DNA from 3 places in the Pseudazoarcus sp. NS20 genome. Region 3 is predicted to be linked to each of the others. Evidence: riboswitches for the same ligand, from Rfam matches in the RefSeq annotation. Region 3 holds a riboswitch; each other region holds the start of a gene.
What was found. Region 3 has a riboswitch for cobalamin ahead of AC6H0W_RS11890 (TonB-dependent receptor domain-containing protein). Riboswitches for the same ligand answer to the same signal wherever they lie in the genome.

Region 1 (7,206 bases), on a different contig from region 3:
CGGGCTTGAGGTGCTGAACCGCGGCCAGGCCTGAACTGCCGGGGAGGGCGTTTGAAGAAAGGGCGTGCACTGACGGCTTGTAGAGTGCGCTTCCGGAGCGAACTGCCGGAGGCGTGTGCATGCCCGGCGCCGGTGTCGGAGGGCTAGCCAGCATGGCGATTGCGACCGACACCAACTCCCCACCCAAAGAGCCCTTCAGCCCGCCAACTTCGAGCGTGCTGTCGCTCGACTTCGGTCGCCTCAAGGCCAAGCTCGAGGTCTATCTCAAGCCTGAGGACATCGGTCTCATCGAGACCGCCTACCACTTCTCGGCCGACGCCCATCACGGGCAATTCCGCAGCAGTGGCGACCCGTATATCTCGCACCCGGTTGCCGTTGCCGACATCATTGCCGACTGGCGCCTCGACTCGCAGGCGCTGATCGCCGCGCTCCTCCATGACGTCATGGAGGACACCCACATTTCCAAGCAGGAGATCTCCGAGCGTTTCGGCAAGGTCTCCGCCGAGTTGGTGGACGGGCTTTCCAAGCTCGACAAGGTCGAATTCCGCTCGCGCAAGGAAGCGCAGGCCGAAAATTTCCGCAAGATGCTGCTGGCCATGGCCAACGACTTGCGGGTGATCCTGATCAAGCTGGCCGACCGCCTGCACAACATGCGCACGCTCGATCACGTGCGCCCCGACAAGCGTCGCCGCATCGCCACCGAAACGCTCGACATCTACGCGCCCATCGCCAACCGCCTGGGCCTCAACACGCTTTACCGCGAGTTGCAGGAGTTGTCGTTCGAGCACAAGTACCCGCTGCGTTTCGCCGTGCTGTCGCGCGCCGTCAAGGCCGCCCGCGGCAACCGTCGCGAGGTGGTGGGCAAGGTGCTCAAGGCGCTTGAAGAGCGCCTGCCGCAGTGGGGCATCGCCGCCGACATCTTCGGCCGCGAAAAGAACCTGTTCTCGATCTACCGCAAGATGGTCGAGAAGAGCCTGTCGTTCTCGCAGGTGCTCGACATCTACGGCTTCCGCGTCATCGTGCCCGACGTGCCGACGTGCTACGTCGCCATCGGCGCGCTGCATTCGCTCTACAAGCCGGTGCCGGGCAAGTTCAAGGATTACATCGCCATTCCCAAGGCGAACGGCTACCAGTCGCTGCACACCACGCTGATCGGCCCCTTCGGCACGCCGATCGAGATTCAGGTGCGCACGGCCGAGATGCACCACATCGCCGACGCCGGCGTGGCCTCGCACTGGCTGTACAAGGACGACGAGAAGACCCTCACCGAGCTCGAGCAGCGCACCCACAACTGGGTGCAGTCGCTGCTCGAACTGCAGCACACCTCCGCCGAGGCCACGGAGTTCCTCGAGCACGTCAAGATCGACCTGTTCCCCAGCGAGGTCTATGTATTCACGCCGCAGGGCAAGATCCTGTCGATGCCGCGCGGCTCCACGCCGGTCGATTTTGCCTATGCGGTGCACACCGACATCGGCAACCGCTGCGTGGCCTGCCGCATCAACGCCGACCTGATGCCGCTGCGCACCGAGCTGCGCAACGGCGATCAGGTCGAGATCATTACCGCCGCCCACGCCAACCCCAACCCGGCGTGGCTGTCGTATGTGCGCACCGGCAAGGCGCGTGCGCAGATTCGCCACTTCCTCAAGAACGCGCAGAACGAAGAGTCCGTGTCGCTGGGCGAGCGTCTGCTCAATCAGGCGCTGCGCCCGCATGGTCTGGCGCTGGGGCAGATCAGCACCTTCGCGTGGGACCGCTTCCTGAAAGATCGCGGCGTGAAGAGCAAGAAAGAGGTGTTCTCCGAGATCGGTCTGGGCAAGCGCCTGCCGGTGATCGTGGCGCGCCGTCTGGTGCAGGCGCAGGAGCAGGAATCCGGTCGGCCGGACGTCATCAAGCCCAAGTCCATGTCGCCGATCCACATCAGCGGCAGCGAGGGCCTTGCTGTGCAGTTCGGCAGCTGCTGCCAGCCGATCCCGGGAGACCCCATCATCGGCGTCATCCGCAAAGGCAAGGGCCTGGAAGTGCACCGCCACGACTGCACGGCCGTGGCCAAGGTGCGCGGCGATCGCGGGCGCTGGGTGGATGTCGAGTGGGAGCCCGCGCACGAGCGCGCCTTCGAGGTCACACTCAAGGTCATCACGCGCGAAGGGCGTGGCGTGCTGGCGCGCGTTGCCAGCGCCATCGCGGAAGAGAACTGCAACATCCAGAACGTCACCATGGACAACGAGCAGGGCGTGTACATCGCCCTCAACCTCACCATCCAGGTGCACGACCGCATGCAGCTTGCCTCTGTGATGCGTTCGGTGCGCCGCGTGCCGGAAGTGATGCGCATCGGGCGCATCCGCAGCGACGGCAGCTTTGGTCGCAGCATGTAGTAGGTTTTCGCAGACGACCTACTAGGGGTAGTGTGTAAAAGCACTTGACCTACTACCCGCCACCCACCAGAATCCAATCCAGCTTCACGGTTGCCCGCGTTTCACGACCGGGCATGAAAAGGGAATCCGGTTCAATTCCGGAACTGCCCCCGCAACTGTAACCGGCGAGTCTGTCGCCTCCCCATGCCACTGGGCCCTGCATTTCGGTGCACCCCGGGAAGGCCGGCGACAGATCAGGACCCGGAAGTCAGGAGACCTGCCGTGCTGCCAATTTCCTTTAACGCAATCGGGGCGGGGTGCCCCTGGCGAGAGGCATGGTTTCCACCATTTCACTTGTCTTTCCGTTTGTCGTGAGCCGGGCCGTCGGGTCGGGTGTCTGCGCACGACTGTCCGGAGCTCCCCGCGCACGTTCCCAGGAGCTCTCATGGACCGCCCTCAGCTAGATCTCTCCCTGCCCCCGTTCAAGGTCATCCGCCGCAATGGTTCGGTGGTCGACTTCCATCCCGGCAAGATTGCCGTTGCCATGACCAAGGCCTTCCTGGCCGTGAAAGGCCAGCAGGGCGCCGAATCGGCGCGCGTGCGTGACGTCGTCGGCAAGCTCACCGAGGTGGTGGTGGCCGCGCTGGCGCGCCGCAAGCCCGAGGGCGGCACCATTCACATCGAAGACATTCAGGATCAGGTCGAGCTGGCATTGATGCGCGGCGGCGAGCAGGAAGTGGCGCGCGCCTATGTGCTGTACCGCGAGAAGCGCGCCGCCGAGCGTGCGGCCGAAGCGCCGCGCAGTGCGCCGGAATTGCATGTTGAGGTGGACGGCCGGCGTGAACCGCTGGAGCGTGCGCGGCTGGTCGACATCGTGGAGGCGGCTTGCACTGGTCTGGCCGATGTCGCTGCTGCGCCGGTGGTGGATGCCGCCATGCGCGACCTGTATGACGGCATTCCGCTGGGCGAAGTGCACAAGGCGCTGGTGCTGGCCGCGCGCGCGCTGATCGAGCGCGAGCCGGGCTACAACTACGTTACTGCGCGCCTGCAACTGCACCAGATCCGCCTCGAAGTGCTGGGCGAGGAAGTGGCTCAGGGCGACATGGCCGCGCGTTACGCCGATGCCTTCCCGGCGTACGTGAAGATCGGCATTGAGGCGGGCTTGCTTGATCCGCGACTGGCGCAGTTCGATCTGGCGCGCATTTCGGCTGCGCTGGACGCTTCGCGCGATCTGCAGTTCGGCTACCTCGGCCTGCAGACGCTGTACGACCGCTACTTCCTGCACATCGACGAGCGCCGCATCGAGCTGCCGCAGTGCTTCTTCATGCGCGTCGCGATGGGTCTGGCGATCAACGAGATCGACCGTGAAACGCGCGCCATCGAGTTCTACGAAGTGCTGTCGCGCTTCGACTTCATGAGCTCCACGCCAACGCTGTTCAACGCCGGCACCATGCACTCGCAGCTGTCGTCGTGCTATCTCACCACCGTGTCGGATGACCTCGACGGCATCTTCCAGGCCATCAAGGAAAACGCCATGCTGCAGAAGTTTGCCGGCGGTCTGGGCAACGACTGGACGCCGGTGCGCTCGCTGGGCAGCCGCATCAAGGGCACCAACGGCAAGAGCCAGGGCGTGATCCCCTTCCTCAAGGTGGTGAACGACACCGCCGTGGCGGTGAACCAGGGCGGCAAGCGCAAGGGCGCGGTGTGCGGTTATCTCGAAACCTGGCACCTCGACATCGAGGAATTCCTCGACCTGCGCAAGAACACCGGGGACGACCGCCGTCGTACCCACGACATGAACACCGCGCACTGGATTCCCGACCTGTTCATGAAGCGCGTGCGCGAAGACGGCGAATGGACGCTGTTCTCGCCGGCCGACACGCCCGATCTGCACGACCTGTTCGGCGAGAAATTCGAAGCGGCCTACGTGGCCTACGAGAAGAAGGCCGACGCCGGCGAAATCCGTCTGTTCAAGCGTCTTTCGGCGGTGCAACTGTGGCGCCGCATGCTGTCGATGCTGTTCGAGACCGGCCACCCGTGGATCACCTTCAAGGACCCGTGCAACCTGCGCTCGCCGCAGCAGCACGTGGGCGTGGTGCATAGCTCCAACCTGTGCACCGAGATCACCCTCAACACCTCCGACACCGAGATCGCCGTGTGCAACCTCGGCTCGGTGAACATGCTGGCTCACTTGAAGGACGGCCAGCTCGACCAGGAGAAGCTGGCGCGCACCGTGAAGACGGCGATGCGCATGCTCGACAACGTCATCGACATCAACTTCTACGCGGTCGGCAAGGCGCGCAACTCCAACCTGCGTCACCGCCCCGTCGGCATGGGCATCATGGGTTTCCAGGATTGCCTGCACAAACTCGGCATGGCCTACGCTTCGCAGGAAGCGGTGGAGTTCGCCGACCGCGCCATGGAGGCCATTGCCTACCAGGCCTATAGCGCTTCGAACGAGCTGGCGCGCGAGCGCGGCACGTATTCGACCTTCCGCGGCAGTCTGTGGGACCGCGGCATCCTGCCGCTCGACACCGTCGATCTGCTCGAGCGCGAGCGCGGCGTGCCGGTCGAGCTGGATCGCTCCAGCACGCTGGATTGGGACGGCCTGCGTGCGCGCATCGCGCAACACGGCATGCGCAACTCCAACTGCATCGCCATCGCGCCTACGGCGACCATCGCCAACATCGTCGGCGTGTCGGCCAGCATTGAGCCGGAGTACCGCAACCTGTACGTGAAGTCGAACCTGTCGGGCGAATTCACCGTGGTGAACGAGTCGTTGGTGGCCGAGCTCAAGGCGCGCGGCCTGTGGGACGAGGTGATGATCTCCGACCTCAAGTACTACGACGGCGTGCTGGCCAAAATCGACCGCATTCCCGACGACATCAAGCGCCTCTACGCCACCGCCTTCGAGCTTGACCCGGCATGGCTGGTGGAAGCCGCGGCGCGTCGTCAGAAGTGGATCGACCAGGCCCAGTCGCTGAACATCTACGTGGCCGGAGCCTCGGGCAAGAAGCTGCACGACACCTACATGCTGGCGTGGAACCGCGGCCTGAAAACCACCTACTACCTGCGCTCGCTGGGCGCCACCTCGGCCGAGAAGTCCACCGGCAGCGGCGGTGAGCTGAACGCCGTGGCCGCTACCGTCGCGGCCGTGGCCACGGCGCAGGCCGGTGAGCCGAAGTTCTGCGCCATCGACGACCCCGATTGCGAGGCCTGCCAGTAAATCCGCGTGCCCGCAGCGGCAGCCAATGCTGCCGCTGCGGGTCATCGCTCCTAATACAAGGAATTCACATGCTCGATTTCGACGACAACATCGCCGCCGCGCCTGCCGCTCCGCAAACCCCTAAACCGGCCTCTTCCAACACGCAGGCGACGGCTGCCGCAGCCGAAAGCCAGCGCGTGCGGGCCTCCGACAAGCGCGCCATCAACGGCGCCACCGACGTGAACCAGCTCGTGCCGTTCAAGTACCACTGGGCGTGGGAGAAGTATCTGGCAGGCTGCGCCAACCACTGGATGCCGCAAGAGGTTTCCATGCAGCGCGACATCGCGCAGTGGAAAGACCCGAACGCGCTGTCCGCCGACGAGCGCCTGATCGTCAAGCGCAACCTCGGCTTCTTCGTCACCGCCGATTCGCTGGCGGCCAACAACATCGTGCTCGGCACCTACCGCCACATCACCGCGCCCGAGTGCCGCCAGTACCTGCTGCGCCAAGCCTTTGAAGAGGCCATCCACACCCACGCCTACCAGTACATCGTGGAGTCGCTGGGGCTGGACGAAGGCGAGATTTTCAACGCCTATCACGAGGTCGACAGTATCCGTGCCAAAGACGAATTCCTGATTCCGTTCATCGACACGCTGACCGACCCCAACTTCCAGACCGGCACGCCCGAGGCCGATCAGCAACTGCTGCGCTCGCTGATCGTCTTCGCGTGCATCATGGAAGGCATTTTCTTCTATGTCGGCTTCGTGCAGATCCTTGCGCTGGGCCGCCAGAACAAGATGACCGGCGCGGCCGAGCAGTACCAGTACATCCTGCGTGACGAGTCACTGCACTGCAATTTCGGCGTCGACCTGATCAACACCATCAAGCAGGAAAACCCCCACCTGTGGACGGCCGAATTCCGCGAGGAAATCCGTGGTCTGATCATGAAGGGCGTGGCGCTGGAATACCGCTACGCTGAAGACACCATGCCGCGCGGTGTGCTCGGGCTGAACGCGCCGATGTTCAAGGAGTACCTGCGCTTCGTGGCCAACCGCCGCTGCCGTCAGATCGGCGTGGACGAGGTCTATCCGGGGGCCGACAACCCCTTCCCGTGGATGAGCGAGATGATCGATCTGAAGAAAGAGAAGAACTTCTTCGAGACACGCGTCACGGAGTACCAGACCGGCGGCACGCTGGCGTGGGATTGATCGGGTAAGCTCTCGGGGCATGAACGCCCCGATTCCCATTCCCATTCCGGCGAGTGACTGCCCGCTGTGTGGCGGCCCGAACGACTGCGGGCCGGCCAACAGCGGCAGCTTTGACGTCGCGTGCTGGTGCACCGCGGCGCGCATTCCCTTCGAGCTGATCGACAGCCTGCCGGATGAGGTGCGCGGCACGGCGTGCATCTGCGCTGTGTGCGCAGCCCGGCACGAGGCCGCCTGATGCATATCTGGGTCGATGCAGACGCCTGCCCGGTGGTGGTGAAGGAAATCCTCTTCCGTGCGGCGCAGCGCACCGGGCGCGAACTCACGCTGGTAGCCAACCAGATGCTGCGTGTGCCGGCCGCGCCCAACATCCGCGCGGTGCAGGTGCCGGGCGGTTTCGATGTTGCCGATGGCTGGATCGCCGAGCGGGCGGTGGCGGGTGATC
Region 2 (7,206 bases), on a different contig from region 3:
AAGCAGCATGTCGATCTGTCGGGATTCGCGGCTGATCAATGCAAACACCAGCAGACCGCCGCCAAGCAGGGCGGTCAGAGCCAGCAATGCCGTCTCGCGCGCGATCCCCGTGCCGGCCAGGATCGAAGGCAGATCCTGCATGGTGGTCAATTCGAACGAGACCGTGTCGAGGTACTGCGTGCGCCAGACACCGAACAGGCCGCGCATGGTCATGTATGCCGAAATGCCCAGAAACACGAAAACGACAAGCGATTTGAGGTTGCCCCCGCCAATCCGGATCAGCGTCTTGGAGCCGCAGCCGGAGGCGAGCGTCATGCCGATGCCGAACAGTGCGCCGCCGAGAATGTTGGAGAACCAGATCACCTGGCCGCCGGTGTAGATCGAATCGTCGGTATTGAACAGCCCGCCAAGCTGCAGCGCGCTAGTGCCCAGAATGGCCACGCCGACGGCCAGCGCCCACATGCGCATGCGTGTCCAGTCACCCATGTTCACGACATCGGACACCGCCCCCATGGTGCAGAAATTCGAGCGGTTGCCGGCGTATCCGAAGATCACCCCGAGGGCGAAGGCCAGCCATGCAATGGTGGAGGCGGCAACGATGGGTTCGTCGAGCATGATGAAGGCGCCGAATGGCAAAGCGAAGGGGGCAATTCTAGTGCATTCGCTTGCACCTGTGCCGGACGCGCGGGCTTCGCGTTGCCGTGTGTGCGGGCGGATAATGAGCTTCGTCCGTCCCTCATGGAGTACGCCCGATGCCCGAGATCGTCCGTTGCAGTTGGCCTGGAAGCGATCCGCTGTACTTGGCTTACCACGATACAGAGTGGGGGGCGCCCGTACGCGACGAGCGAACGATGTTCGAATTCTTGCTGCTCGAAGGAATGCAGGCAGGGCTTTCGTGGATCACGGTGCTGCGCAAGCGTGAGCATTACCGCAAGGTTTTCGACAACTTCGACCCCGAGCGCATCGCACGCTACGACGACGCCAAGAAGGCTGCTCTGCTTTCCGATGCGGGCATCATCCGCAACCGCGCCAAGGTTGATGCGGCCATCCTGAATGCCCGAAGCTGGCTGGCGATACGCGATGCCGGGGAGGACCCGGTCGAGTTGTTATGGAGCTTCGTCGGTGGCGAGCCGCGGCAGAACCAATGGGAAGTCTCGTCGCAGGTGCCCGCCATGACCGCGGAGTCCGATGCCATGTCGAAAGCACTCAAGGCGCGCGGTTTCAAGTTTGTAGGCTCGACGATCTGTTACGCCCACATGCAGGCTACGGGCATGGTGAACGACCACATGGTGAGCTGCTTCCGTCACGCCGAAGTGGCGAAGCTGGCGCGTCAGGCTAATTAAGGGGGAGACGCTCGGTGAACTTTCTGGCGCATGCATGGCTTGCGGGTGATTCAACGGCAGACCGTCTCGGTGGCCTGATTGGCGATTTCGTCAAAGGGCCGCTTCCGGCGGGCTTGCCTCAGCCTGTCGCTGAAGGCGTGCGTCTGCACCGGGCGATCGACTCATTCGCCGACACGCATCCGGCGTTTCGGCGCGCCTGCGAGCGTGTGCCAGCCGAGCGCAGGCGCGCCGCAGGCATCATCGTCGATATGGTTTTCGATCATTTTCTGGCCCTTCGCTGGCCGCAGTTCGAAGAGATCGTGCTGGAGGAATTCACGGCGCAGGCCTACCGGCTGTTGGGGGAGCACCGAGCGATACTGCCGCCCCGCCTGCTGAGAATACTGCCGTGGATGACTGCCGATGACTGGCTGGCGTCGTATCGCGAACCCGACTCAATCGCCTACGCGCTTGATCGGATGTCGCAACGGCTAAGCCGGCCCGGGCTGCTCGCCGGGGCCGGATCAGTGCTGTTTCAAGAATACGATGGGTTCGAAGCGGACTTTGCCGACTTCATGCCGGCCGCTCGCCGCTTTGCGGAAGAGCACCAACGCAATCGGGCGCTCAGCGAGGGCTGAGCGGGCTCTGCATCGATTGAACCACTACCGCGGGTTCGTAGTAATGCACGATCCGTGGCGGGGGGGCATACATCGGAGCAGGCGGGAAGTAATACCGGTGCACGACGCCGTATGACAGCTGATGATCGTGCTTGCCCGAGTACGGCGTGCTGCGATGGTAATGGTGACTGTTCTTGCGTTGGTCGTAATGCTGCGTGTCGCGGTGCGGCGCATCATGCCCTTGCCCGCGCTCGGCCATGACCGGCAACGACGCAACGAGCAGCGAACCACCGAGCAAAAGCGGCACGAACATTTGGCGAAAATCGATCGCTTTCATGAGAGCCTCCCTTGGCGGGCCAAAGCAGCCGAATGCCGCCTGCCCAGTCGTGAACAGTAGGGGAGCCCACGTTTCGTGGCTGTAAGAGCTCGCTACGGAATGTTTCGTCGTTGAAATGAAAGTGACCCGGCCTGAGAAGGCCGGGTCACTTTCATTTCCCGCGTGAATTTTATTGGTTTTACGCGGTGCGAGGCCCGATCAATTCAGCTTGAAGATGATCGGCGGTACGGTCACCACCACGCCCGGTTCGTAGTAACGCGCTCGCGGCGGAGAGTGATAATGGTGATGTTCGACCACGCGCACGGATTTGTGATGCTTGTGGTGCTTCTTCACATGTTTGGGCTTGCCGCGGTTGTAGTGGTGCTTGCCGCCGCGGTGGTCGTGATAGTGGTATTCCACTTTGGGTGAGCCGTAGCGGCGATGGTCGTGATCTGCCAGTGCGGGCAAAGACGTGGCAATCAGCGTTCCGCCCAGCAGGAGCGGGGCAATCAGGGTGCTTAGTTGAAAGGCCATTCGAAAGCCTCCTATACGAAGCGCATGGCCCAATGCCGTGCGGCGACGACGGCAAGAGTAGGCTCGGCAAAGTGTCCGCGCTGTAAAGCCTGATTGCTTAATGTTTCAGGCCCGTGCTCGTTGAAGAGTCACGGGCCTGAATGCAGGGTGTGCGGCGAGTTATGTGCAGGAAGATTGCGTGCCGCGCCTGACCTGGTTACTTGCGAGCTTCTTTCTGGATCTTTTCACCGCCGCGTTCGAGATCCTTGCCGGCCCCCTCGATGGTGTTGCAGCCACCGACAACGAATGCAGCAGCCAGCATGGCCAGCACGAGCTTCCAGGTTTTGTTCTTCATGATCTCTCCTTTTGGGGCTATGCAGCCCGATCGATTGGAATGCCTGGGGAAGAATACGCGGCCACCCGAGACAACCGGTAGCCACCGCCGACAAGCACTTTCCCCAGCTGTGTCGGATGGTTTGACTATAGTGAGTGGCGCGTTGCCACGCTAGACCCCTGTCGCACCCGCGACACGGTGGCGGCCAGTAAACCTGCGACTGATACGAGGTTCTGGAAGGTCGTCAAAATGTTCGAGGTTGTAAGTTCGCGGCCGATGGCGCGCTAGCCCGGCGTGCGCAATCCGCTGGCGTTTCACTGCGCAGCAGCGGACTGGTTCTGAAGCGGCACTGAACGGCCTTGCTCGTCAATCGCAACGAAAACGAGGCTGGCAGAGGTGCAGTGACGTCGTTCCCCGGTTTCCGGTTTTTCCGCATGCATTTGTGCCTCGACAGTGAGGGAACTGCGGCCGGTTTTGACGACGCGCGCATCGACCTCCACGACTTCGCCTGCGTGGGCTGGGGCGAGAAAATCAAGTCGTTCGCTGGCGGCCATGACGATACCGCAACGTGCATGCCGTGTTGCCGCAGCAAAGCCGGCTTTCGCCAGCCAATCCATCGCCGGGCCGCCGTGGAGGATGCCGCGATGCGTGGTGTGGCCTGGAAAGACCACCTCGGCAACGCGCACGCAGCCGTCTTGCTGCGGCTTCACCGGTGGCGCGGGGTTCGGGGCGATTTTGCTGACCATCACGGCTTGGCCTGACAGGCACAAAACGCGTCCCCCGCTCAACAGATCTTCAGCGAATAGCTGGGCATCCACCGTCACCGAACGCTCGCCGACGCGTGTAACGTGCCCGACGCATTCCGTCAGACTGCCTGCTGGCACCGGAGCGTGAAATTGCAACTCCCGCAGCGATGCCGTCACCAAGGGGCCGCGCAAAGCCTTGCTGCCCAGGATGAAGGCGAACTTGTCGAGCATCGACAGGGCCGCACCGCCAAACAGCGTGCCGTGATGATTGCACTGGTCCGGCAGCACGAGATCGGTCAGCGACAGGGTCAAAGGAGAAGGCATGAACGGCTCCGGTTAAAAGCGGAGTCGTAAACGGAACGCGCGTCGCCCGTAAACGTGACAACGCAGCCTTCTCGCCAGGGGCACCCCGCCCGAACGTTATTGAAGAGTGTTCCGGGCAGGTCTCCTGACTCTCGGGTCTTGATCGTCCGCCGCCTTCCCGGAATACACCAGTGGCTGCGTGGCGCACGATTCGCCGAATACAGTTGCGGGGGCAGTTCCGGCTTGCAGGCGCCTGGCCTGTTCCCGGATTCCCTTTTCATGCCCGGCGTGAGCGGCGGGCAACCTCGGAATGAGTGAATGATATCCGGTCCTGCCGCGCGAGTGCTTGCCCGATGCTTGTCGCTGGAGGGTATTCCAGCGCGATGTTGCAGCCGGAAGTTCCTAACTTTGTCTGCGTTGGTGACAAGGCCCTCGGTCGTGGAGGGAAAAGGAGCGACGCGTGGCGTGGCGGCATTTGGCATGCAGGTGGGGTCGTGTGGACGAGGAAAAGCCCGGAATTATTGGGCTTTCGGCGAAGTCTGCGTTGCGGGTACGCCTGCTGCTGCGGAGCGCATCAGGGGCGTTTTACGTGTCAGCCGAAGTTCGGGCGAAGACACATTTGCATACCCGTCCGGCGAGTCGACTTGCACATGTAATAGCGTCCTTGTGTCATCGTGAATCCGTAGCAAGTCAGTGCCGATTGCCATCGATAACGCCTGCACCCACGGAGTCGCTATCCATGTCTCTCGGAAAATTCCGCGGCTCGGATGCCGCCAAGAAATTCACTCTGGAGACCCAAAATGTCCATAGGCACTCTTCTTCTGATCATCCTCATCCTCATGCTGCTCGGCGCCCTGCCGGCATGGCCGCATAGCCGTGGTTGGGGCTATGGCCCGAGTGGTGGCCTCGGCTTGGTCGTGGTGGTCATCCTGATCCTGCTGTTGCTCGGGAAGATATAAGCGATGCTTTGAGCGGGCTGCATGCCGAATTCATCGGCATGCAGCCCGGAAGCACAAAGGGCGCAGCGGAAAACGCTGCGCCCTTTGTCGTTCATGGCGGAAGAGACCGCCGCTTCTAGCCAAGCAGAATGACGTGCACCCGCCGCGGTCCGTGCGCACCGAGCTGAATGGTCTGCTCGACGTCGGCCGTGCGTGAAGGCCCGGAGACGATGTTGGTGGCACGCGGCATACCGCGCTGGCGCAGCAGCGTCCAGGTGTCTTCGAAGTAATCCACGATCTGACTTCGTTCCAGCACCACGATGTGGTCGTCTGGCACGAAGTTGTGAGTGATCGGGTTGTCCGGTCCGGAAGCGAAGATCAGGCTGCCCGTTTCGGCGACGGCGCTGAAGCAGGTGGTCACCGAGAGGGCTTCTTCGATGCCGGCGGCGCCGTGATGGACCTGCCAGTCAGCTGGCCATCGGAGGTCGCGCAAGGCGCCACCGACAGCGGCTTTTTTGCCCAGCTCGTGCTCCGCTCGGTAGGCCTCGACGGCTGCCGTTACGTCGTTGCGGCCGGCGACGCGCACCACGGTGCCGGCACGGCTTTCGAACTTTCGTACGAAGCGCTCGACGGGGTCTTCGTCTTGCGCGGGGCGGGTGTGGGTCGGGACGCGAGCGTCGAGCGTGGCGCGCTGCATGGCGTCCAGCGGGCCCCGGCCGAGTGCACTGTGGATCGAGCCCAGGATGGCTTCACGAGCGGTCATTTTTGCCCCCTGCGGGCTTTCCATTGATCAATGAAGGTCTTGCCCGGCGGTGCAGGCAGATCGCGTGAATCCGTCCAGCCGCCGGCCATGGGCAGGCTCTGGATGCGGTCGTGCTTGCCGGTGAGGGCCAGCAGACGCGCTGCGATGCGTTCGCCGAAGTGATAAAGCTTGGGGCGCGTTGCGGCAAAGCGCCACAGCTTCAGCGCGTTGCGCTGCATTGGCGGCGAAATCTGGCGCTGATGTTGCTGGTGGCGCAGCTCGCGCAACAGGTCGGGTAGCGGGATCTTGACCGGGCACACCGAGCCGCAGCGACCGTTGAGGGTGCAGGCGTTGGGCAGGTCGTAGGAATTGTCGAGGCCCTTGATGAGCGGGGTGAGCACCGAGCCCATCGGGCCGGGATACACCCAGCCGTAGGCATGACCACCGACCGAGCCATACACCGGGCAGTGGTTCATGCACGCGCCGCAGCGGATGCAGCGCAGCATCTCGCGGAACTTGCCGGCCAGCATCTTGGAGCGACCGTTGTCGACCAGCACCACGTGGTATTCCTCGGGGCCGTCGATGTCTTCCGGGCGGCGCGGGCCGGTAGACAGCGTGGTGTAGCTCTCGGTCTCCTGGCCGGTGGCGCTGCGCGCCAGCAGGCGCAGCAGCAGCGTCGCGTCGTCGAGCGTGGGCACGACCTTCTCGATGCCGGTGGTGACGATGTGCACCTTGCCGAGCGTTTGCGTGAGGTCGCCGTTGCCTTCGTTGGTAACGATCAGCGACGAGCCCGTTTCGGCAATGATGAAGTTGCCGCCGGTGATGCCGATGTCGGCCTGGAAGAACTTGCTGCGCAGGATGTCGCGCGCCTCGTTGACGAGGTCGGGCACGGTGTCCTTGGGCGGCAGGTTGTGCGAGGCCGCGAAGAGCTCGGTGATCTGCTTCTTGGTCTTGTGCACGGCCGGAGCAATGATGTGCGAGGGTGGCTCGCCGGCGAGCTGGATGATGTATTCGCCCAGATCGGTTTCGACCACCTCCATGCCGTTGTCGATCAGCGCCTCGTTGAGGCCGATCTCTTCCGACACCATCGACTTGCCCTTGCACACCGTCTTGGCTTCACGGCGCTTGCAGATGTCGAGGATGATGCGTCGTGCCTCGGCGGCGTCACGTGCCCAGTGCACATGGCCGCCTGCAGCGGTGACCGCTGCCTCGTATTTCTCCAGGTAATGGTCGAGGTTTTCGAGAATGTGGTTCTTGAGGTTCTTGGCCTCTTCACGCAACTGCTCGAACTCGGGCAGTTCAGCCGCGCGTGCCGCACGGGTGCCGATGAAGCCATCACGCGCACGGTTCAGAGCCTGCTGCAGGTTGGCGTCGTGAA
Region 3 (7,206 bases):
GAGTGCGCACGATGTCGCCAGCCATACCGGCGTCTCCGCCGCTCAAGGCCAGCAGCACTTCTCGCAGCGACACGTTGAGCGACCCGGCCAGCAAGGCCAACAACAATGACAGGGGCGCCCCAAGCACAAACAACAGCAGCCAGCCGCCGATGCGACGACGCTCGACGGCCAAACCGTTGTGAGCCGCGTGATTACTCAGGGGCGCCATGCTTCTCCAGTCAGCGCGGCGCGTAACGCACCGCCACGAATGCGCTCAGGCGCTCGGTGGCATAGCCGTTGGCGGTCTGATAACGCTTATCGAGGGCGTTGTTCAGGCGCATTTCAAGTCTCCAGTCAGGCGTGAGCGAGTAATGCGCATACAGGTTGGTGACGCCGTAGCCTTGCATTGTGACTTCTCCTACACCGAACACCGTATCACCACGTCTTCCCTGACCGCGCCACTCAATGCCATACAGCCACTTGCCAGCACTGCGATCGAGCGCCAGCGACCCGGAATGGCGAGCGCGACGGATTAGGCGATCCCCCGTATCAAGGTTCAGAGCTCGCAGATAATCGTAGCTCGCACGCAGATTGAAGCCGGCCAATATCGTGCTTAACCCGACCTCCATACCTTCGAGCTTCGCTTTGCCAACGTTGGTGGCGGTGGCTCCGCTACCAACGATGAGATTGCGCACACGATTGTTGTAATAAGTCGTGCTGACGCTGCTCACACCTCGCTCGAAAACCACCCCGACCTCGCGGCTCAAGGACTGCTCTGGCTTCAAGTCGGGATTGCCGAAGCCGGGATAATAAAGCTGGTTGAAGCTAGGCACACGGAAGCCTGTACCAAGGCTGGCACGCACACGCCATTCAGGCGCGAAGCGGTAGCCCCAAGCCGCCGAACCGGTGTTCTCGCCACCGAACTGACTGCTGCGGTCACGACGCGCATTGAACTGCACATCGTGCTCGCCAAACGCTCCGCCCCACCCGACCAAAAGCGAGTCAAGCGTGCGGCTGCCTTCATCGTAATTAACCGTGCTGTCTACATCCTGCTTGAGCTTCTCGACGGCCGCGAGCAGCGTGCCCCCTGCGAAGGCGATGTCGTGCTGCCATCCTATCTGGCGCTGACGCGTGTCGAATTCGTCATAGCGCGATGCGGCAGCCGGATTGTACGAATGAGAGATGTCTTTGCTCTGGCTCAAGCGCAGCGTGCTGACCCAGCCGGGGCGAAGCTCGTTTCGCATGTGCACGCCGAACGATTCCGCCCGCTTGTCGGAATATGAATCATAGGTGGCGAATGCGCTGTCATAGTGATTGCGCCCCTCTGAGTGGAAAAACGAGAAGCCGACCTCATCGCGCTCACGGAACCCCAGTGAGAGGGAGCCGTTGGCGTAATCATTACGGAAGCCGTCACGATCGCTGTTGGTGCCATTCGACACCAGCGGCTGGGCATCGAAAGCACGCGTACGATCATGGCCGACGTCAAATTGGTAGCGAAGCGCGCCTTTAGCGCCCGAGATACCTGCGCTAGCGCTGTAGGTATCGCGACTGCCGGCACCGATCCGGGCGCGCGGCGTGATGCCATCGCCTGTATTGCGACGGGTGATGATGTTGATGACCCCGCCCAACGCATCGGCCCCGTAGAGTGCACTTGCCGGGCCGCGCAGAATCTCGATGCGCTCTACCATTTGAAGCGGAACCATTTCAAGAGTGGGCGAGCCGCTGGTTGCGGAGCCAATCCTCATGCCGTCCACCAACACCAGCGTGTGATTCGAATTGGCGCCCCGAATGAATACGGAGCTGGTGGAGCCAGGACCACCATTCGCAGCAACCTGCACACCGGGCCGGCTGGCCAGCAACTGCACCAACGTGGTTTGACCTGCGCGCTCAATCTCCTCGCGCTGCACCACATCGACGCTAGACAACACCTCGTCGGCCGACTGCGCTTGGCGTGTAGCGGTAACCACCACCGGACGAAGCTCGTCGCCCGCATCCGATTGCGCAAATACAGAAAACGGAAACACCGAAGCCACCGCGAGCGCGGTAGCTGTAATTTTGAAATGCATGAGACAGGCTCCCTGACGGCCAGCCGCGCGTCCCCGCCCGGCCATGCCGAAATCAAATTCGAAGCCACGAAGGGAAAGAAAAGGGACTCTGTGAAAAACAGGTCGCGCCGCCACCCCGCGGAACTTCGCCATTTGTGTTCCGAGGCCGGTATCCGGGCTCGTGGGCTGGCCGAAACTGCGTCGACCGGCGCATCGCCTTCCCGGGCCGGAGCCCAGTGGCGTTTTCGATGCGCTTTGCTTCCACTTACCGTTGCGGGGGCAGCACAGGCCTGGCGGCGGGGGTTCCGTCGCGCACCTGTTTCCCGTTTAACCCTGGGCGAGAATCGCCTTAGGGCACCTGAAACACGATCGCCCCTTGCGGAGCGAAGCGCGCATGATAGCCTGATTCATCTCTGGATATTTCGCGCCAATGAGCCTTCATCTGATCTTGGGTGGCGCCCGCTCGGGCAAAAGCCGCCACGCCGAACAACTCGCATATGCCAATGGCGGGCCGGTCTGCGTCATCGTTACCGCAGAGCCCCTGGACGCGGAAATGGCCGAGCGCATCCGCCGCCATCAGGCCGACCGGCCTGCCGGATGGCGCACGGAAGAAGCCCCGCTCCACCTGGCCGATGCATTGTTGCGCGAAGCCAAAAAAGGCCGGGTGGTGGTGGTCGATTGCCTCACGCTGTGGCTCGCCAATCTGCTTGGCGACGCATCACCGAAATGCGAGGAGATGCTGTTGCGCGAGCGCAACAAGCTGCTAGAACTGCTGCCCACCCTGCCCGGCAACGTGCTGTTGGTCGCCAACGAGACAGGGCTGGGCCTGGTGCCCGAAACCCCGCTCGGCCGGCGTTTCCGCGATGAGGCCGGCTGGCTCAATCAGGCCGTGGCGCAGCGTTGCGACCGGGTGAGTTTCATTGCGGCGGGCCTTCCGCTGCATCTGAAGGGGTGAGTTTTCGTCGCCGGAGAATCTTCCGGCAGTGAGGGCTCACACCTTCACCGGCCACGGTCGCCACACCTCATCCGCCTCGTGCGACAGGAAGCGCGGCCGCCGCTGCGAAGCAGCGTAGGGCTCATCGCACGCGTTGTCTCGCCGGTTGTAGACGAAGAACACGTTGCTGCGCGGGTCCGGCGACATGTTGGCGTTGGAGCCGTGGAGCGTGTTGCAGTCGAACAGCAGCAAACCACCTGCCGGCCCTGTTGGCGCTTCGATGCCGGAATGCCCGATCAATCGGCGCAGCGCTTCGCGCGGCGGCACCCCCACTTGCTGCACCTTCAGCGACTGCTTGTAATTGGCCTCCGGTGTTGGCCCCACGCACGGCACGAAGCTGCGATGTGAGCCGGGCACCAGCATCAACGGGCCGTTGAAGTGATGGTTGTCGGTAAGGATGATCGACGCACTCACCGCGTGCATGGCCGGCATGCCGTCCTCGGCGTGCCAGGTTTCGAAGTCCGAATGCCAGTTGAAGCCTTTGCCTTCGAAGCCGGGCTTGTAGTTGATGCGCGACTGATGCACATACGGTTCACCGCCGAGAATCTGCCGCGCACGAGACGTCAGGCGCTCGTCACCAGCCAGCCGCGCAAAGCGCTGCGACAGGAAATGCACCGCAAACAGCGAACGGATTTCCTGATGCTCCGGCTCGGTGATGCTGAAGTCGCGCCCACGAAATTCGGGGCGCTCCAACAGCACGTTCAGTTCGGCACTCAATTCCGCTATTTCATCGCTTGAAAGAAACTGCGGTTCGAACAGAAAACCTTTTTTCTCGAACGTTTCGAGCTGCGATAGGCTCAAGGGTCCGTCACCTGCGCGCCCCTTCACGACCGGCTCGTGGCGCTCCAGCCACGGCCGCTCGGGCGGACGAGAAAGACGGGTCGGGTACGGGTCGTGGCGCTCGGCCACGGACGGGGAAAAACCACGGGATGCGTTGTGCATTAACACCCTGTTCACCTCCTACTGAATCCGTTAACGGGTTTCAATGAATCGGCGACGAAAGATCTTAATGCGGCTCTGTTGCCACACTCACAAACGTCGGCGCCCCCAAGGCGGGGGTCCGTAGCAGCACGTGGAGATGGCCAGTGCGAGTTCAAGAGGTGGGCATGGAAACGGCTTATTTCAAGGCATTGCAAGTCGTTTCCGCAGACAGCGCGTGACGCAGCGAATCCTCTTCCGCCAGCCCGCCCCACGCATCGCGATGCACCAGCGAGCGCAGGTCCAGACGCTGGCGCCAGCCGGCGCGGGCCAGCTCCGGCTCGTCGAGGAATTCATCGACATAGCCCAGACACAAATACGCAAGCGGATAGACGCTCTCCGGCAGACCCAACAGACCGGCAAGCTCGGCCGGGTCGATGATGCTTACCCAGCCCACCCCCACGCCCTCGGCGCGCGCTGCCAGCCACAGGTTCTGAACCGCCAGGCAGGTGCTGAAGAGGTCGGTGTCGAGCATGCTGCTGCGCCCGAGCACATGCGGCCCGCCGCGCTGGCGGTCACAGGTGATGCACAGGTTGAAAGGCGTTTCCAGAATGCCTTCGAGCTTGAGGCTGCGGTACAGCACGCCGCGCTGACCTTCGTGCAAGGTGGCGGCACGGGCGTTCTCGCGGTCGAACGCCGCCTTCACGCGCTGGCGCACGGCGCGGTCGGACACCACCACGAAATCCCACGGCTGCATGAAGCCCACCGAAGGCGCGTGGTGTGCCGCCGCCAGCAAGCGGGCCAGCACCGCGTCGGGGATCGGGTCGGCGCGAAACTGCGCGCGCACGTCGCGCCGCTCGAAAATGGCGCGATACACGCCATGGCGCTCTGCGTCGTTGAAGCCGTGTTGCTTGTCGGGGTGATCACTCATGTCTGTTTGCGCGCGGCCGATTCGAAGAGCCCGTCTTGTACTCCGCTTGCCGGCCGCGAGACAAGCCCGCGCATGTCGTGAGAGGCCGGCGGCGAGTGCTAACATCCGCCGCTTCACGTGCTCACTGCCCGCCATGCCCTTTGAAATCCTGCCGCTGGACCGCCGCCTTGCCCCTACCCTGCAGGCGCGCATCGACGCCAAGACCAAGCCGCTCGGCGCGCTCGGGCGCCTCGAGGCGCTGGCGCTGCAGCTCGGGCTGATCCAGAACACCACCGAGCCATGTTTGAACGCGCCACGCATGCTGGTCTTCGCCGGCGACCACGGCGCGGTCAAGGCCGGCATTTCTGCCTACCCGCAAGACGTGACCTGGCAGATGGTGGAGAACTTTCTGGCCGGCGGCGCAGCCATCAACGTGTTTTCGCGCCTGGCCGGGCTGCAGCTGGCAGTGGTGGATGCCGGCGTGGCGCACGACTTCGCGCCGCGTGCAGGGCTGATAGACGCCAAGATTGCCCACGGAACGGCCAACTACCTGGAAACCCGCGCCATCGAGCCGGACGCGCTGGACGCCGCGCTCGAGCGTGGCCGCCAACTCGCGCACGACGCGGCCGCGGCCGGGTGCAACGCCCTCGGGCTGGGCGAAATGGGCATCGGCAACACCGCCTCGGCCTCGTTGCTGACGCGCTGCCTCACCGGCCTGCCGCTGGCCGATGTCACCGGCCGCGGCGCAGGGCTGGATGACGCCGGCGTGGCGCGCAAGCTCACCTTGCTCGAACAGGCGCTGGCACGCGGCGGCCGGCCGTCCAACGCTTACGAGGCGCTGATGCAATACGGCGGCTTCGAGATCGCGATGATGGCCGGCGCCATGCTCGGCGCGGCCGAAAAGCGCATGGTGATCGTGGTGGACGGTTTCATCGTCACCGCCGCCTTGCTCGCCGCGCAGGGCATCGTGCCCGAAGTGCTCGAGTACTGCGTGTTCGCCCACTGCTCCGACGAAGCCGGCCACGCCGCGCAACTCGCACACCTTGATGTCGAGCCGCTGCTGCAGCTCGACATGCGCCTGGGCGAAGGCTCGGGCGCCGCGCTGGCTTTCCCCTTGCTGCAGGCCGCCACGGCGTTTCTGAGCGACATGGCGAGCTTCGAGTCGGCTGGCGTATCCGGGCGGGCGCCCGCATGAACCTGCCGCCGCGCCTGCGCGAAGAGCTGGAGCTGTTCTTTACAGCCATGGGCTTTTTCACGCGCATTCCGGTGCCGGCGTGGGTGCCGTGGTCACCTGAGCGCCTCAACCACGCGGCGCGTTACTTCCCGCTGGTCGGCTGGGTGGTGGGCGCGGCAGGCGCAAGTGCCGCCGCGCTGGCACTGACGGTGCTGCCGGCCACGCTGGCGGTGGTGCTGTCGATAGCCGTCACCATCCGCCTCACCGGCGCCTTCCACGAAGACGGCTGGGCCGATGCCTGCGACGGCCTCGGCGGTGGCTGGGAGCGCCTGCAGGTGCTCACCATCATGAAAGACTCACGCATCGGCACCTACGGGGCAGTCGGGCTGGTGTTGATGCTGCTCGCCAAGGCCGCTGCGCTGGTCGAGCTGGCCGGGCACGGTGCGTGGGCGCTGGCCGCCGCGCTGATCGCGGCACACGCCTTTTCCCGCCTGGCCTCGACCAGCCTGATCCATACGCTCGAATACGTGCGCGAGGACGAGCTCTCGAAGGCCAAGCCGCTGGCGCGCAAACTCAGCCGGCGCGAACTGGCGATTGCCGCCGTCACCGGCAGCCTGCCATTGCTGCTGCTCGGCCTGCCCGCCGCATTGATCACAGTGGCAGTCGTAGCGATGGTCACGCTGTATTGCGCGCGTCTGTTCAAACGCCGGCTCGGCGGCTACACCGGCGACTGCCTGGGCGCGGCACAACAACTCACCGAACTGGCCTGCTATCTGGCGATAGTCGCGACATGGAACTCCATCTGATCCGCCACCCGCGCCCGGACATCGCACCGGGCACCTGCTACGGCTCGAGCGACATCGCGCTGGTCGAGCCGGCCGGCGTCGCAGCCGCCCGGCTTGCGCCCTTGCTGCCGCAGACCTTCGAACTGCACGCCAGCCCGCTGCAGCGCGCACGCCTGCTGGCCGAGGCACTCGGCACCCCGCGCATCGATGCACGGCTCGCCGAGATGCACTTCGGCGAGTGGGAGCTGCAGCGCTACGAAGCCCTCGGCACGGCCATCGACGCCTGGGCAGACGACCCGCTTGGGTTTCGCGCTCCCGGCGGCGAATCATCCTCCGAGATGGCCGAGCGCGTGCTGGCCTGGCTGGCCGACCTGCAAGCCACCGCGCCCGACGGCGCCGTG

Region 1: linked by a shared signal. The riboswitch ahead of AC6H0W_RS01920 (ribonucleoside-diphosphate reductase subunit alpha) and the one ahead of AC6H0W_RS11890 (TonB-dependent receptor domain-containing protein) in region 3 are both predicted to bind cobalamin.
Region 2: linked by a shared signal. The riboswitch ahead of AC6H0W_RS00775 (acyl-CoA thioesterase) and the one ahead of AC6H0W_RS11890 (TonB-dependent receptor domain-containing protein) in region 3 are both predicted to bind cobalamin.

Annotation. Positions count from the first base shown of each region.
Region 1 is NZ_BAAKIY010000001.1:388,347-395,552, reverse strand. Features, by position in the region: gene rpoZ (DNA-directed RNA polymerase subunit omega) at 1-34, shown strand, start outside; gene AC6H0W_RS01925 (RelA/SpoT family protein) at 153-2,372, shown strand; cobalamin riboswitch at 2,443-2,650, shown strand; gene AC6H0W_RS01920 (ribonucleoside-diphosphate reductase subunit alpha) at 2,797-5,577, shown strand; gene AC6H0W_RS01915 (ribonucleotide-diphosphate reductase subunit beta) at 5,646-6,764, shown strand; gene AC6H0W_RS01910 (cysteine-rich CWC family protein) at 6,784-6,999, shown strand; gene AC6H0W_RS01905 (YaiI/YqxD family protein) at 6,999-7,206, shown strand, end outside.
Region 2 is NZ_BAAKIY010000001.1:163,680-170,885, reverse strand. Features, by position in the region: gene AC6H0W_RS00805 (YeeE/YedE family protein) at 1-615, opposite strand, end outside; gene AC6H0W_RS00800 (DNA-3-methyladenine glycosylase I) at 753-1,343, shown strand; gene AC6H0W_RS00795 (acyl carrier protein phosphodiesterase) at 1,358-1,957, shown strand; gene AC6H0W_RS00790 (hypothetical protein) at 1,944-2,273, opposite strand; gene AC6H0W_RS00785 (hypothetical protein) at 2,472-2,786, opposite strand; gene AC6H0W_RS00780 (entericidin A/B family lipoprotein) at 2,983-3,120, opposite strand; gene AC6H0W_RS00775 (acyl-CoA thioesterase) at 3,414-4,169, opposite strand; cobalamin riboswitch at 4,267-4,472, opposite strand; gene AC6H0W_RS00770 (DUF3309 family protein) at 4,949-5,107, shown strand; gene AC6H0W_RS00765 (LutC/YkgG family protein) at 5,223-5,849, opposite strand; gene AC6H0W_RS00760 (LutB/LldF family L-lactate oxidation iron-sulfur protein) at 5,846-7,206, opposite strand, start outside.
Region 3 is NZ_BAAKIY010000004.1:34,774-41,979, reverse strand. Features, by position in the region: gene AC6H0W_RS11895 (FecCD family ABC transporter permease) at 1-208, opposite strand, end outside; gene AC6H0W_RS11890 (TonB-dependent receptor domain-containing protein) at 219-2,177, opposite strand; cobalamin riboswitch at 2,171-2,401, opposite strand; gene cobU (bifunctional adenosylcobinamide kinase/adenosylcobinamide-phosphate guanylyltransferase) at 2,455-2,979, shown strand; gene thpD (ectoine hydroxylase) at 3,016-3,960, opposite strand; gene bluB (5,6-dimethylbenzimidazole synthase) at 4,136-4,867, opposite strand; gene cobT (nicotinate-nucleotide--dimethylbenzimidazole phosphoribosyltransferase) at 5,001-6,041, shown strand; gene AC6H0W_RS11865 (adenosylcobinamide-GDP ribazoletransferase) at 6,056-6,826, shown strand; gene cobC (alpha-ribazole phosphatase family protein) at 6,811-7,206, shown strand, end outside.